DNA from 4 places in the Flavobacterium ginsengiterrae genome. Region 1 is predicted to be linked to each of the others. Evidence: riboswitches for the same ligand, from Rfam matches in the RefSeq annotation. Region 1 holds a riboswitch; each other region holds the start of a gene.
The links. Region 1 has a riboswitch for cobalamin ahead of ABD859_RS07440 (DUF5074 domain-containing protein). Riboswitches for the same ligand answer to the same signal wherever they lie in the genome.
Positions count from the first base shown of each region.

Region 2: it holds a riboswitch for cobalamin, as region 1 does, so the genes downstream of both, ABD859_RS21100 (TonB-dependent receptor plug domain-containing protein) here and ABD859_RS07440 (DUF5074 domain-containing protein) in region 1, are expected to answer to the same signal.
Region 3: it holds a riboswitch for cobalamin, as region 1 does, so the genes downstream of both, ABD859_RS18690 (TonB-dependent receptor) here and ABD859_RS07440 (DUF5074 domain-containing protein) in region 1, are expected to answer to the same signal.
Region 4: it holds a riboswitch for cobalamin, as region 1 does, so the genes downstream of both, ABD859_RS09850 (DUF4494 domain-containing protein) here and ABD859_RS07440 (DUF5074 domain-containing protein) in region 1, are expected to answer to the same signal.

Region 1 is NZ_BAABDU010000003.1:1,047,521-1,050,871, forward strand. Features, by position in the region: gene ABD859_RS07435 (MFS transporter) at 1-593, opposite strand, end outside; cobalamin riboswitch at 825-1,017, shown strand; gene ABD859_RS07440 (DUF5074 domain-containing protein) at 1,311-2,630, shown strand; gene ABD859_RS07445 (GIY-YIG nuclease family protein) at 2,841-3,122, opposite strand; tRNA gene ABD859_RS07450 (tRNA-Phe) at 3,175-3,247, opposite strand; gene ABD859_RS07455 (type III pantothenate kinase) at 3,351-3,351, shown strand, end outside.
Region 2 is NZ_BAABDU010000007.1:380,051-383,401, reverse strand. Features, by position in the region: gene ABD859_RS21110 (adenosylcobinamide-GDP ribazoletransferase) at 1-609, shown strand, start outside; gene cobC (alpha-ribazole phosphatase) at 594-1,127, shown strand; cobalamin riboswitch at 1,197-1,397, shown strand; gene ABD859_RS21100 (TonB-dependent receptor plug domain-containing protein) at 1,425-3,284, shown strand; gene ABD859_RS21095 (DUF5074 domain-containing protein) at 3,290-3,351, shown strand, end outside.
Region 3 is NZ_BAABDU010000006.1:565,259-568,609, forward strand. Features, by position in the region: gene ABD859_RS18690 (TonB-dependent receptor) at 1-1,344, opposite strand, end outside; cobalamin riboswitch at 1,457-1,658, opposite strand; gene ABD859_RS18695 (CocE/NonD family hydrolase) at 1,758-3,351, opposite strand, start outside.
Region 4 is NZ_BAABDU010000003.1:1,588,734-1,592,084, reverse strand. Features, by position in the region: gene ABD859_RS09865 (hypothetical protein) at 124-423, opposite strand; tRNA gene ABD859_RS09860 (tRNA-Glu) at 828-899, shown strand; gene ABD859_RS09855 (helix-turn-helix domain-containing protein) at 1,071-1,298, shown strand; cobalamin riboswitch at 1,470-1,700, shown strand; gene ABD859_RS09850 (DUF4494 domain-containing protein) at 2,112-2,660, shown strand; gene ABD859_RS09845 (glycosyltransferase family 39 protein) at 2,785-3,351, shown strand, end outside.

The DNA of each region.
Region 1 (3,351 bases):
CCAACCATGGCAATAGAAACCCAAAAAGGAACACGCCATCCCCAAAGGTCAAAATCCTCGGCAGAAAGAACACTTTTTGTAGCCAGAATAACCATCAAAGAAATAAACAAACCAACAGTTGCTGTAGTTTGAATCCACGATGTCCAGTATCCTTTTTGTCCAACGGGAGCATGTTCGGCAACATAAGTAGCCGCGCCGCCATATTCGCCGCCAAGAGCTAAACCTTGTAATAAACGCAGAATGAGAACTAATAAAGGCGCCAGAAAACCAATCGTTTCATAACTGGGAATACAGCCTATTAAAAATGTCGAACCTCCCATGAGTAATAAAGTCGCCATGAAAGTATATTTTCGACCTATAATATCGCCAAGTCTTCCAAAAAATAAAGCGCCAAAAGGTCTTGCGACAAATCCTGCCGCAAATGTGGCCAAAGTCGATAAAAATGCGGCTGTTGGATTATCACTCGGAAAAAATTTAGTGGAGATTACTACGGCCAGACTCCCAAAAATATAGAAATCGTACCATTCAATCATAGTTCCCATAGAAGAGGCGGAAATAACTTTCCAAATACCTTTAGTAGAAGTTTTGCTCATAAAACGTCCTGTGGTTTTAATAATAATTAAAAAATTAAAATACGATTTTACGAATATATAAGATATTTTTTTATTTAGTTGATACTTTTTTAACAAAAACATCTCAATTGTTAACATCTTGTTTCTTTAGTAAGTTAGTTCTTCATAAATTAAAATTCTGAATGTTTTTAAACCTTTAATTACAAATCCAGCTCGTTTTCTTAAAAAAGAAAACACTAGTTTTGCAGCTCAAAATTTAAAGCAGAAAATGGTTGTCATATTTAGATAAATATTGACATTAAAAGGGAATTTGGTGAAAATCCAAAACTGTCCCGCAGCTGTAAGCTCATTAACTGAAACCCTTTAATATGTCACTTTTCAATTAGAAAGGGAAGGCTGGGTGTAGGGAGCAAGTCAGAAGACCTGCCATTTTTATAGTAATAATAGCTTTCGGGGATTGAAGCTGGCGTTAAGAACGGTACTTTTTCACTTTTGTGAACAGGTATTTGTTTCGTCATTCTATTCTCGTAAGCTAAAATAAAGTTTATGAGATTTTTTTTCTGCAAATATGATATCGCAAAACAGTTCCCTTTTCGGGAATTTTCTCTTTTTCGATTTTCCTTTTTCTCTGCTAAAAAATCATTTAAACAAATCGTCGTACCATTTGTTGCAGCATTATTCTATGCATAAAAATGTACTGCCGGTTAAACCAAGTGATAATTTTTTAAATATTTAATAATGAAAACCCAATTTTTTTTCAGGCATTTAATTGCAATTGCCTCTTTAGCAGCATTAGTAACTTCATGTAATAACGATGATGATTTTACAGCTCCTCCAGTAATAAACGGCGAACAGCAGTTAAAAGATACTTTGACAATTGGAAAAACACTTAAGTTAAGTTCAAAAATAAAAGATCGAAATAATTTATCTTTCGAATGGACAGTTGATGGAAAAGTAGTAAGCTCTGATTCTACTTATACTTTTAATCCGGAAACGAGAGGCGATTTTAAAATTAATATGACTGCCAAAAATAGCGGAGGAGAAGTAACACTTACATACGATATTCACACTTGGGGCACTTATGAAAATGGTTTTTTTATGATTAATGAAGGCTGGTTCGGACACGGAACGGGAACAGTTGGCTTTTACAGATACGATACAAAAGCAATTGAAGACAGTGTTTTTGTAAAAGTAAATCCGGATAAAAACTTAAAACCAGAATCATCAACATTAGAATTTGGAACAATCATTAACAAAAAACTATTCTTAGTCTCAAAAGTAGGCGGTCCTGTTGTCGTAGCCGATGCTTATTCGCTTAAAGAAGAAAAAAGAATCGAAGCAAAAGGCGGAAATGACTGGCGCGCAATAGAAGCAATAGACGAAAATCAGGCGTTGCTTACTTCTGGAAAAGGAATATTTAAGCTTAATTTAAATACAATGGAATTAGGCGGACAAATTGAAGGTATTACAGGACAGGTAGGAGATATTGTAAAAGTGAATAATTACATTTTTGCATTGTCTGCTTCAAAAGGTGTTCTTGTTATTAATGCTTCGACACTGGCTGTAGAAAAAACTATTTCGGGAATGGTTTTAGGATTTGCCGTTACAGATGATAAAAAAGTTTGGGCAGCAGGCGGTACAAAGCTTATAAATATAGACTCTAATACTCTAGAAATAACAGAAACGGCATTAGGTTTTCAAGCTTATGGAAGCTGGGGAGCATGGCATCCCGGATCTATTACTGCGGCTAAAAATGATGTTTTTATTGCTAAAAACGCAAGTTTTAACGGAGGTAAAGAAATTTATAAGTATACTGGAGGTGCAGCTTCATTAACGAAACCGTTTATTACTTTAACTGGAGTAAATATCTTGTATGGAGCCGGAATTGGATATGATAGAAAGAAAAATACTTTAGTTGTCAATACAGTAGACTCTGGATTTGGAGCTAATTTTGCAAACAATAATTTGTATTTCTTTAATGCAGATTCTGGTGCTAAAACTTCAGGAGTAAGTTTTTCTGGATATTATTTCCCAGCGGTTTCTGTGTTTCATCAATAGTTTTTTTAACCGCAAAGTGCGCTAAAGTTTTACGCAAAAGGTTCGCAATGTTATAATTAAACTTTGCGAACCTTTTGCGTTTTTCCTTTGTGTCCTTGCGTTTAAATATTTTTAAAAGAGTATAAAAAAACAAAAAACCCGAATATTTCTATTCGGGTTTTGTGGTACCTCCAGTCCCGAGGCTTCGGGAGAACCAGGGACACATGTATGTTATCTTTTAGATAAAATATCCTTTAGAATTGATGGGTCATTAATTATTTTTTTGTTAAACACTTTGCTTTTCATTCTTTTAATAAAGTTTTCAAGATATAGTGCTTCATCTCTATTGAAACAATTAAAAGTTAATACAATTTCCCAGTCATTGGCAATTTTAGTAAAAGAATTAGAATATATATGAGTGTTATGTTTCGAAATTCTTTCTTCCAGATTATTAGTCTCGCCAATATAAAACTTTTGAGATGATTTAGAATAGAGTATATAAAGATAGTGCATTTATAAAATATTATAAAAAACAAAAAACCCGAATATTTCTATTCGGGTTTTGTGGTACCTCCAGGGATCGAACCAGGGACACATGGATTTTCAGTCCATTGCTCTACCATCTGAGCTAAGGTACCGTGTTGTGCTCAATGCGGGTGCAAAGATAGAATCATTTTCCGTTTATCCAAAACATTTTATAAAAAAAATCAATTCGTATCTTCGCAGAAACAAAAAGAAAAAA
Region 2 (3,351 bases), on a different contig from region 1:
TCTATAGAAACGGCTGTAATTTTTGCTATTATAACATCTGTTTTAACAACCGGAGCTTTTCATGAAGATGGATTTGCAGATGTCTGCGACGGATTTGGCGGCGGATGGACTAAGGAAAAAATTCTCATAATTATGAAAGACAGCGCCATTGGTGCTTATGGCGCAATTGGTTTAGTTTTACTTTTTCTGGTAAAATTCAAACTGCTTTCAGAATCTATATCGCTTTTTACAACCGATAATTATATTTTAATTTATCTCTTATTTATTTCCGCTCATTCTGTAAGTCGTTTAGCTGCGATCAGCATTATTTTTACACATGAATATTCGCGTGATGATGCTTCGAGTAAAAGCAAACCGATTGCTAAAAATCATAGTTGGAAAGAAGTTCTTGGTTCTTTTTTCTTCGGAATAATTCCTTTGGGTATATTTTCTTTTTTTTATCTAAAAGCTCTTCTTGTTTTGATTCCGGTTTTTATTACCCGATATTTTTTAGCACGTTACTTTCAAAAATGGATTGATGGTTACACAGGCGATTGTCTGGGAGCGACACAACAGATTTGTGAGGTGATTTATTATTTAAGTATACTTTTTATATGGAAATTTATCTAGTCCGCCATACTGAAACAATTTGCGAAAAAGGCGTTTGTTACGGACAATCTGACGTAGACATTGCTGAGCCTTTTGAGGAAATTTTCAAAAGAATTATTTCAGAACTGCCACGCAACGCTGTTATTTTTACGAGTCCGTTAAAACGCTGTGCAATTTTAGCAAAACACATTCAAAAAAATAATAATGCCATTTCTTACCAGGAAGACGATCGTTTAAAAGAAATGAATTTTGGCGATTGGGAATTAAAAAACTGGGATGATATTTCGCCGGAAGAATTAAATCCATGGATGGAAGATTTTGTAAATATTAGAGCTTCAAACGGAGAATCTTTTACAGAATTACATGAAAGAACAAGACAATTTTTATCTGATGAAATTTCAAAAATACAGCAGCCTGTCATTATTGTTGCTCATGCCGGCATCATTAGAAGTATTATATGTCATCAAACTTCACTGCCTTTAAAAGAGGCATTTAAAAACAAAATCGATTTTGGAGAAATCATAAGAATTGAACTATAATTTGTAACTTTAGTTAAGTAATTGATTCTAAAAACGAAACATATTTGAATTATCAACATATTTAACTTTATATTTGCAGCAAATTAAGGTTGTGTTATTGTAACACATTAAAAGAGAATCAAGTAAAAATCTTGAGCTGTACCCGCAACTGTAAGCTTTGTTCTAGAAAAGAATGTTTGTTGTAACTGCAAAACCACTGCTCGCCGCGGCGAATGGGAAGGTAAACAACAAAACGCAAGCCAGGAGACCTGCCTTTGTAACAAATATCGAGCTCTCGGGAAAAAGAGTTTAGAAATTATGACTTTAAGATTGCGTTTTGTTTTTTTTCTTTTGATGTTGTGCCAATTTATTTCGGCGCAGAGTGATTCTATTAAGCTCAAAGAAGTTGTAGTTTCTGATTCCAATCTTAAGAAATATTCGTCTTCACAATCGGTTCAGGTTTTAAATGATTCAATTCTTGAAAAAAACCAGCCTTCTTTAACTTCTCTTTTAAATTTTAATACTGTTATTTATTTCAAAGAAAATGGACTTGGAATGACTTCTGCTCCATCGTTTAGAGGAACAACCGGCGCACAAACTGCTGTTATTTGGAATGGAATAAATATAAATTCGCAATTTTTAGGTCAGGCAGATTTTAATACCATTGGCACCCGTGACTTTAATTCAATAACTGTAAAAGCCGGAGGAGGAAGTGTTTTATACGGAAGCAGTGCCATAGGCGGCAGTATTCACCTTAATAATGATTTAAGTTTTAAAAATGAATTCTCAAATCATGTCTTTTTTAGCGCAGGGAGTTACAATACGTACAGTGCAAACTATCGTACTGTAGTTTCATCAGACAAATACAGTTTACAGGTTAGTATTTCAAGAAATAGTTCTGATAATGATTTTAAATATCCGGGCAATTCAAACGAAAGAAATAGTAATGGAGAATATTATAACACGAGTATGAATACTACTTTTGGTTATAAAATAAATTCTAATAACACGATAAAAGCTTATAGTCAGTTTTACGATTCAGAACGTCACTTTTCTCTAACTTCACCCAATGCATCAAAAACTAAATATCAGGATTTTAACACCCGAAATTTATTAGAATGGGAAAGCTTTTTAGGACGTTTTACTTCTAAACTTCGAGCAGCTCATATTGGCGAATCTTATAAATATTTCTCTAATATTAATTCAAAAAACTTTACTTACGGAAAAGTCGAAACTTCGATCATCAAATATGATCTGGCTTTTGATGTAAATGACAAAATAAAGCTAAACTCGATTGTAGATTACAGCCGAAACAAAGGATATGGCTCTAGTATTGATAACGTTAAAAGAGAAGTTGGTTCTGCCAGTTTACTATTACGCCATTTATTAAGTGAAAAATGGGATTATAACGCCAGCATTCGTCAGGAAATAACAGACAATTATGGTAATCCTTTTCTTTTCTCATTTGGAACAAGATATCAATTTACAGACTTTTATCGCATAAAGTTAAATGCATCGAAGAATTTCAGGATGCCAACTTATAATGATTTGTTCTGGGAAGGAAGCGGTAATCCAAATCTAAAACCAGAAACATCTTATCAGGCTGAAATTGGCAATGAATTTTTTAGAAAAAACTTCTCTTTATCTGTTACTGGTTATTATAATTCTATTAAAGATTTATTACGCTGGGTACCGCAAGAAGGCGGCGGAGATTTATGGCTTCCTGAAAACACAGACAACGTTAGAGCTTACGGCGCTGAAGTTCTTGTAGAATGGAAACCAAAAATCGGCGAAAACCATTTAACCTTTAACGGAACTTACGCTTACACGATTTCAGAAAGCAAACAGTTGATTAAAAACCAATTAATCTACAAACAATTAATTTATGTTCCGTATCATAAATTAACAGGTTCTGCTGCTTACAACTGGAAAAAATTGTCTTCTTATTTTCAATACTTATATACTGGAGAAGTTTACAGTACTCCTTTTAACACACCTTCTGCAAGAGTTAAAGATTATAATGTTGCAAATATGGGGGCTGATTATGATTTTGGAACAAAAAACAGTTACAAGATTGGATTTCAGGTTTTGAATCTGTTTAATGAAAATTATCAGCCCGTGATTAGCAGACAAATGCCCGGAAGAAATTATACTATATACATAAACCTTAATTTTTAAATATCATGAAAAGATTTAATAGACTATTTTTAGCAGTCATTGTAAGTTCGGCATTTTTTGTGTCCTG
Region 3 (3,351 bases), on a different contig from region 1:
GGCTCTTAAATTGAAATCGTACTTTTTAAATGGCGTATAACCAAGGAATAAAGCGGGGGTAAATTCGGTTTTGTTTGGCGCTTTGGCGTTGAATTTCACTTCTTCGATTACGCGGGTTGCCAAAACGTTTCCTAAAACTTTAAAACCTTCATATCGATAAGAAGTCGCAAGCGAAACCAATGCGGTATAACGCTGTGGGAAAGAAAACTGCGTTTGAATACCGCGTCTTGTTGCGTTTAATTTATTGTATTGAAAATCGGTTGACAGCGAAACATCCCAAGTAGGTAAAATGCTGTATAAATTTACGGCCGAGAAATAAGCTTCCTGCTGAAAGTAACTGTCGTCTGATTGTGCGCCTTCGGTTACTACTTCACCTAAAACACTGGTGGTATCCCGCGCAATATAATGTGTATAATCGTAAGCGAATTTCCCTTTTGCCTGAAATTTATATTTCTCTGAAACATCTTTGGTGAAAAAACTCTGCGCAAAAAAGTTCTTATCAAACTGCCTGAATCCGTCTCTGAATTTATTTTCGACAATCGCTCCCGGCGCGCCTCTTTCAGAATCATAATAATAGACTTTGGCGTCCCAAGAACCGTTGTTTATTTTTCCGTAAACTCCAGATTCAAATCGAAATGCTTCAATATCGCTGTTGTATCTTGTTGCTGTGGTATCGTAGGCAATACTACCATCCTGATTTTTTCTTTTATATCTAAATTTATATTCTCCGTTAGATTTGATGTATTCAGAACTGACACTCAAACTGACTTTATCGCTGAGTTTTTGTTCCCATCTAAAAGAAGGATCGTGATAATCAATCGACATGGTTTTGTAACGAACAAGCAGATTTGTTTTTTTATTCCCCGAAAAAACAGGACGTTTTGTTCGTAAATAAATGGCTGAAGCTGAAGCAAAATCTTTAGCTGACTGAAAAATTTCACTTTTCTGACCATTGTACATTGTTAATGATTCCATGTCGTCAAGCGAATATTTACCAAGATCGGTTACACCGTTTTGAGCATTTCCAAGCTGAATTCCGTCATAAAATACGCCAACGTGATGTGTTCCCATATTGCGGACATCGACTGTTTTAAGTCCGCCGACACCGCCGTAATCTTTGATTTGTGTGCCAGCAAAATACCGAAGTGCGTCTGCCACATTATGACTTGCCAGTTTTTCGAGCAGTACGCCAGAAAGACTTTGCACGGGAATAACTTCCTGATAGGGTTTTCCTTTTAAAATAACTTCTTTTAAAACGCGCGAACTATCTGTGACTGCCTGCGAGTGAAGCCAAAAAGGAAAAAATAAAATAAAAGCTAAAAGTGTTTTTCTAAAATTATACATCACGATTGATTTAAAAAAACTTTCGGTGATGTACTTACAAAAAGACAGATATAGGCCTGCTGTCCTATAACAGGTTACCATCTTGTGTCGTCAACTTCATACCACGAAAGTTTTAAACTATGTGATCGTGGCAGGTCTCCTGACTTGTTCCATCTTTAAACGGCCTTCTCACCCCGAAATTCGGGACAATGGCATAAGTAATGTTTAAAGACTTCTATAGAACTTACAGTAGCGGGTCTGTTCAGGATTTACACCTGATTCCCTTTTAACTATTTTTTCCTAAGAAAAAACAGACCAAAATCGGGTGTAAAGATATAATTGTTAGGTCGTGTCTGCAAGATAATATTGCTTTATTGTAAAATTTGTGTAGTTATGTTCTCAAAAAATACTGTTTACAAGCCTTGTAATCAGGATTATTTTAAAACAGGAATTTTTACAAAACTGTCATTATACCATTTTATCTGCAAAGGTTCTTTTGCATCTAGAATCGTTTCATCGCTTACGTCTTTTCCGGTTCCGTAATTTAGTTGTGAGAAAGCATTTTTATTTACGTTAACGGCAATTAATAAACGGCTTCCTTTATGGAGTTTTTTACTCACAAAATGCGTGTTGGAAAATGTAATAGCTTCTATTTTATCAGGCTGAAGCAATTGTCGTTTTTCGATATCCTTTGCATAACTGGCGCGTCCAATGTAGTAGGAAAGATGAAAATATTCTCCGTTTGGCGTGACTTCATAAAGAGTTACGCCTAAATCAAAATCTTTTTTGTTGATACTGCATTTGATTTCTCCCAAAAAAGAACCATTTACAATTAAAGGCTGGGTTAAAGGTTCGCTGATAAAAAAGTAACCATCATTTTTGTTGACTTCTTTTTGAATAATCGGACTTGGATAATAATTATTATTGCTGATTTCTCTGTTTGCAAAATCAACTTCCTGAATTAGAAATTCTTCTTTTTTAGGCTTTTTATTATCGGCTTTATGGAAATCATCTGATTTAGGTGTAGTTAAATATAAAGTCAGGAAATCATTGTGCATTTTTTCAAATGAAGAAGCACTTTTCCATTCGTTGGCACCCATGACTTCGTAATTGATTTTATCTTTTAGAATTTCCGGTTTGGGGCCGTTTTTCAAAATATAATCAAACCATTCGTAAGTAATTTTCTTTATGTCGATTAAAGAAACGGGATCGACTTTGTAATCATTCAGAACAGCTTCACCGCCAACTTGAGTTCCAAAATGCCCGTAAGGACCAATTATAAGGTAAAAAGGCGTTTTTGGACTGTATTTTTGAAGTTCTTTTAAGTAATATAAACCCGAATTCTGCGAATCGTTATAATATCCGTCAAACGCTAAAACCGGAATATTTATTTGTGCAAAATCAGTTTTATAAGGCGCCATTTTCTGCCAGTATTCGTCAAACGACGGGTGGTTTATCCATTTTTGAAACCATCTGTTGGGCTCACCGTCAATACTGTCTAGTTTTCTGTAGGCCGTTCCGGATTCCCACCATCTAAATTTTAAACCTCTAAAACGGGGTCTGTTATTATTCGTTACGGTATCGAGATATTTATTGTTTCCTACATAAAAAGCCCATTCGTAATTTGGGTTTATAAAAATGTTGTTTTCCATAGGAAGTCCCATTCCGGGTCTGTTTGCTACCGCAGGTACAATTGTTTTAAGAGCCGGATGCATTTTTTTGCACGCTGCCCATTGTGTAAAACCATTATAACTGCCGCCGTACATAGCCACTTTTCCATTACACCATTTTTGTTTGCTAATCCAGTCTATGGCATCGTAAACATCATTTACTTCGTTTTCATACGGATTTATTTCGTCAGGGCTGAAACGTTTTCCTCTCGAATATACTATAATTCCGGTGTAGCCTTTGTCTACAGATTCTTTTATACTTTTTAGATCTCTTCCTTTGTCACGAACGTAAATTGTATATTGAAGAATTACGGGTTTTGTATTGTTGTCATTTTTTTTGTGTGCGATCATTGCAGAT
Region 4 (3,351 bases), 540 kb from region 1:
CAGTAATTTTCGATTTTGATATAAAATTAAAAATCAAGAAACCATTTTATAAAGCCCATTAATAATTGGCTAAACATTTTAAGACTTGCTACAGCAATTAAACAACTGGTAAAACTTAAACTTTTATTTTTCAACAAAAAGCTCATTTACTACATCTAACAATTCAAATTCATCGACAGGAAATAATTCAACTGTTTTTTCCAAAATTAATCTTAAATCAATAGATGGTTTATCACAATCATCATATTCTAAAGCCAGAATACACAATTTTAGCATATTGAGAATAACACATCCCAACTCAGAGTAACTTGACATTTTAATTTCAGCATTATATATATTATTCGCAGTTGGCTTTAAAATGTTTAAATATCTGAATGATAATTTTTTAATATTTTCTAAAGCTCTTAATTCCTCTGATTCCATTTTATGATTATTAGATCAATTGATTTCATTCTTTTTCACCGATCAAAGAAAATACATATGTAATTAAATCGCTATAGCACATGTGCTATAATGCATCTTCAAAAAAAACATGGAAGTATATTTCGCTAAAGACATCTTTCAAAACCTAAAAGAATATTCTTTCAAAACAAAAAATATTCACTTTTATTAAAAGTTTTTTTGAATAAAAAAACACCTTGCTAATCTCATTTTTCACTCAAAATAACAAATTACAAATCAAACAAATACGTAAACATTAACTCAATTTATTTACAATTGAAATGTTATTAAATCTTATATTTTAGAAAATTTAAAGAAAGTTTTTTTGAAAAATCCTTTGCACATTCCAAAAATAGTTGCACTTTTGCACCCGCAATAACAAAGCAGGTCCGTTCGTCTATCGGTTAGGACGCCAGGTTTTCATCCTGGTAAGGGGGGTTCGATTCCCCCACGGACTACAAAAAAGCTTCAGAGAAATCTGAAGCTTTTTTTTTACTTTAAATTGGATTTTTATTTTTAGACTCTTTTGTCAATACTTCGTTAACTACATCCAAAAGTTCCATTTCATCAGCGCAAAATATACAAAGAGCCATATTCTAAAACTAACCCATATTCAAATAAAACTTAAGATGAGAAAAAAAGAAGTTCCTGAATCAGTGAAGATTGTCGGGAATAATATAAAAGAAATTATCAAAGAAAAAGATCTTAAAGTACGTCATGTTGCTCACGAATCAGATTTAGATATTGAAGCATTAAGAAGATATATGCTTGGAAAACAGATTATGGGAATTGACAAACTTATCCGAATTAGCAAAGCTTTAAATGTTGAAATTTCGGAGCTTTTTAAAAAAATATAATCACAAAAAAGTTTCAGATTTCTCTGAAGCTTTTTTATTTTAAATAATATTCATTTCTTTTAAGTTTTGAATTCAAATTAAAAAAACACAGACCTAAACTTTCCTAAAGGCTATTTTTCTAAAACACAAACTATTTTTCTAAAAACAGACTTACAAACCCACTTGATTTTCTTACATTTGTCCCGCAATGGTTTAACTGCAACTTTTCGAGGGCAGTTAACGAAGAGGGAATCAGGTGCAAATCCTGAGCAAGCCCGTTACTGTAAATTCCATGCAACATTTTGACTGATATGAAAACTCATTTTAGTTTTCAAAATCAAATCTTTTGCCACTGCATTTTATGCGGGAAGGCGGTTCAAAATGGGAATAAGTCAGGAGACCTGCCATTGTTGAGAAAATTCAGGCTTTCGCGGACCAAAGCTTTGAAACACCATCAAATTGATATTTGATTTTATTTTTTTTCGTTTTAAAACTATTTTTTACAAATAGACAATTTGCTATGCATATACGCAAAAGCATTTTAAGTCTGGTTGTAGTCAAGTTTATAATTAAAATAACGCAGAGATTAGTCGTAAGTAAGAACATTGCGCCAAATCTGCGGGATTTAAAAATCTGAATTTATCACAATTTAGAAATCATGTTTTTGGAAACTAAAGCCTCAGTTTTTCTGAGGCTTTTTTTTAATTATATGCTAACAACAAAACAGTCAGCCCTTTACAGAATACAAGCGTAAATTGTGAATATCTATTTGATGTTTTTCCAAATTTATTTTGCTGCAAAATCTATCTTTGGCATCCTTAAAAAATAGAAAAGATGAGCGCAATTTGGTACGAATGCAAAGTAAAATATAGAAAAACAGATGAAACTGGAGGCCAAAAAGTTTTAACAGAACCTTATTTGGTAGATGCTATATCTTATACAGAAGCCGAAAAAAGAATTAATGAAGAAATGGCGGCTTATATTAGTGAAGAGTTTAAAATCACGAATATAAAAGTGGCAAATTATGCCGAAATACATCCGTTTGAAAATGCAGACAGATGGTTTAAATCAAAAGTTTCTTTGATTGCTTATGATGAAGAAAGCGGAAAAGAAAGAAAATCAAACATGTACATGCTGGTTCAGGCAAATGATGTTAGAGAAGCCTACGATAACACGATTCATGTTATGAAAAATACAATGGGAGAATATTCTATTCCTGCCATTTCTGAATCGCCAATTATGGATGTTTTCCCATATTTCAGCGGTGAAGAAGAAGAAACTGAAATGTTGGAAAGATTTAATGCTCTAAAAGCTTCAAAACCTGTAAAGGCAGATGAAGAAATAATAGATCACATGGAATTTGAAACCGCAACAGAGGAATAAACAAACAAAAGCTTCAGAGAAATCTGGAGCTTTTTTATTTTAAACCAAAAAATCAAAATTAATCCTATATTAGCTTTGCATTTTAACTGAACCAAAACCACTTACCTTTTAAACCAAAAGTTCAATGAACAAAAAAACACTAATTTTAATTGGGTTTATTTTACTGAAATTTGTTCTGCAATACGTTTTAATAAGTCCCGAATATGATTTACAGCGCGATGAATATCTGCATCTCGATCAGGCACATCATTTGGCTTGGGGTTATTTATCGGTTCCGCCGGTTACTTCATGGATTTCGTATATAATTTTACTTCTAGGGAATTCTGTTTTTTTGATAAAGTTCTTCCCTGCCCTTTTTGGCGTTTTAACTCTTTTAATTGTCTGGAAAACTATTGAAGCTTTAAAAGGAAATCTTTACGCTTTAATTTTAGGCTCGCTTTGTGTTCTATTTTCGGCATTATTGCGAATAAACATGTTATATCAGCCAAACTCGTTTGATGTTTTATGCTGGACAGTATTTTATTACATTCTAATACAATATACCATTTCCGAAAAACCAAAATGGCTTTATATAGGAGCCGTAGTTTTTGCCTTTGGTTTTTTAAACAAATACAACATTGTTTTCCTTTTAATCGGACTTTTACCGGCACTTATTCTGTCTAAACAAAGAAAAATATTTACTGAGAAACAT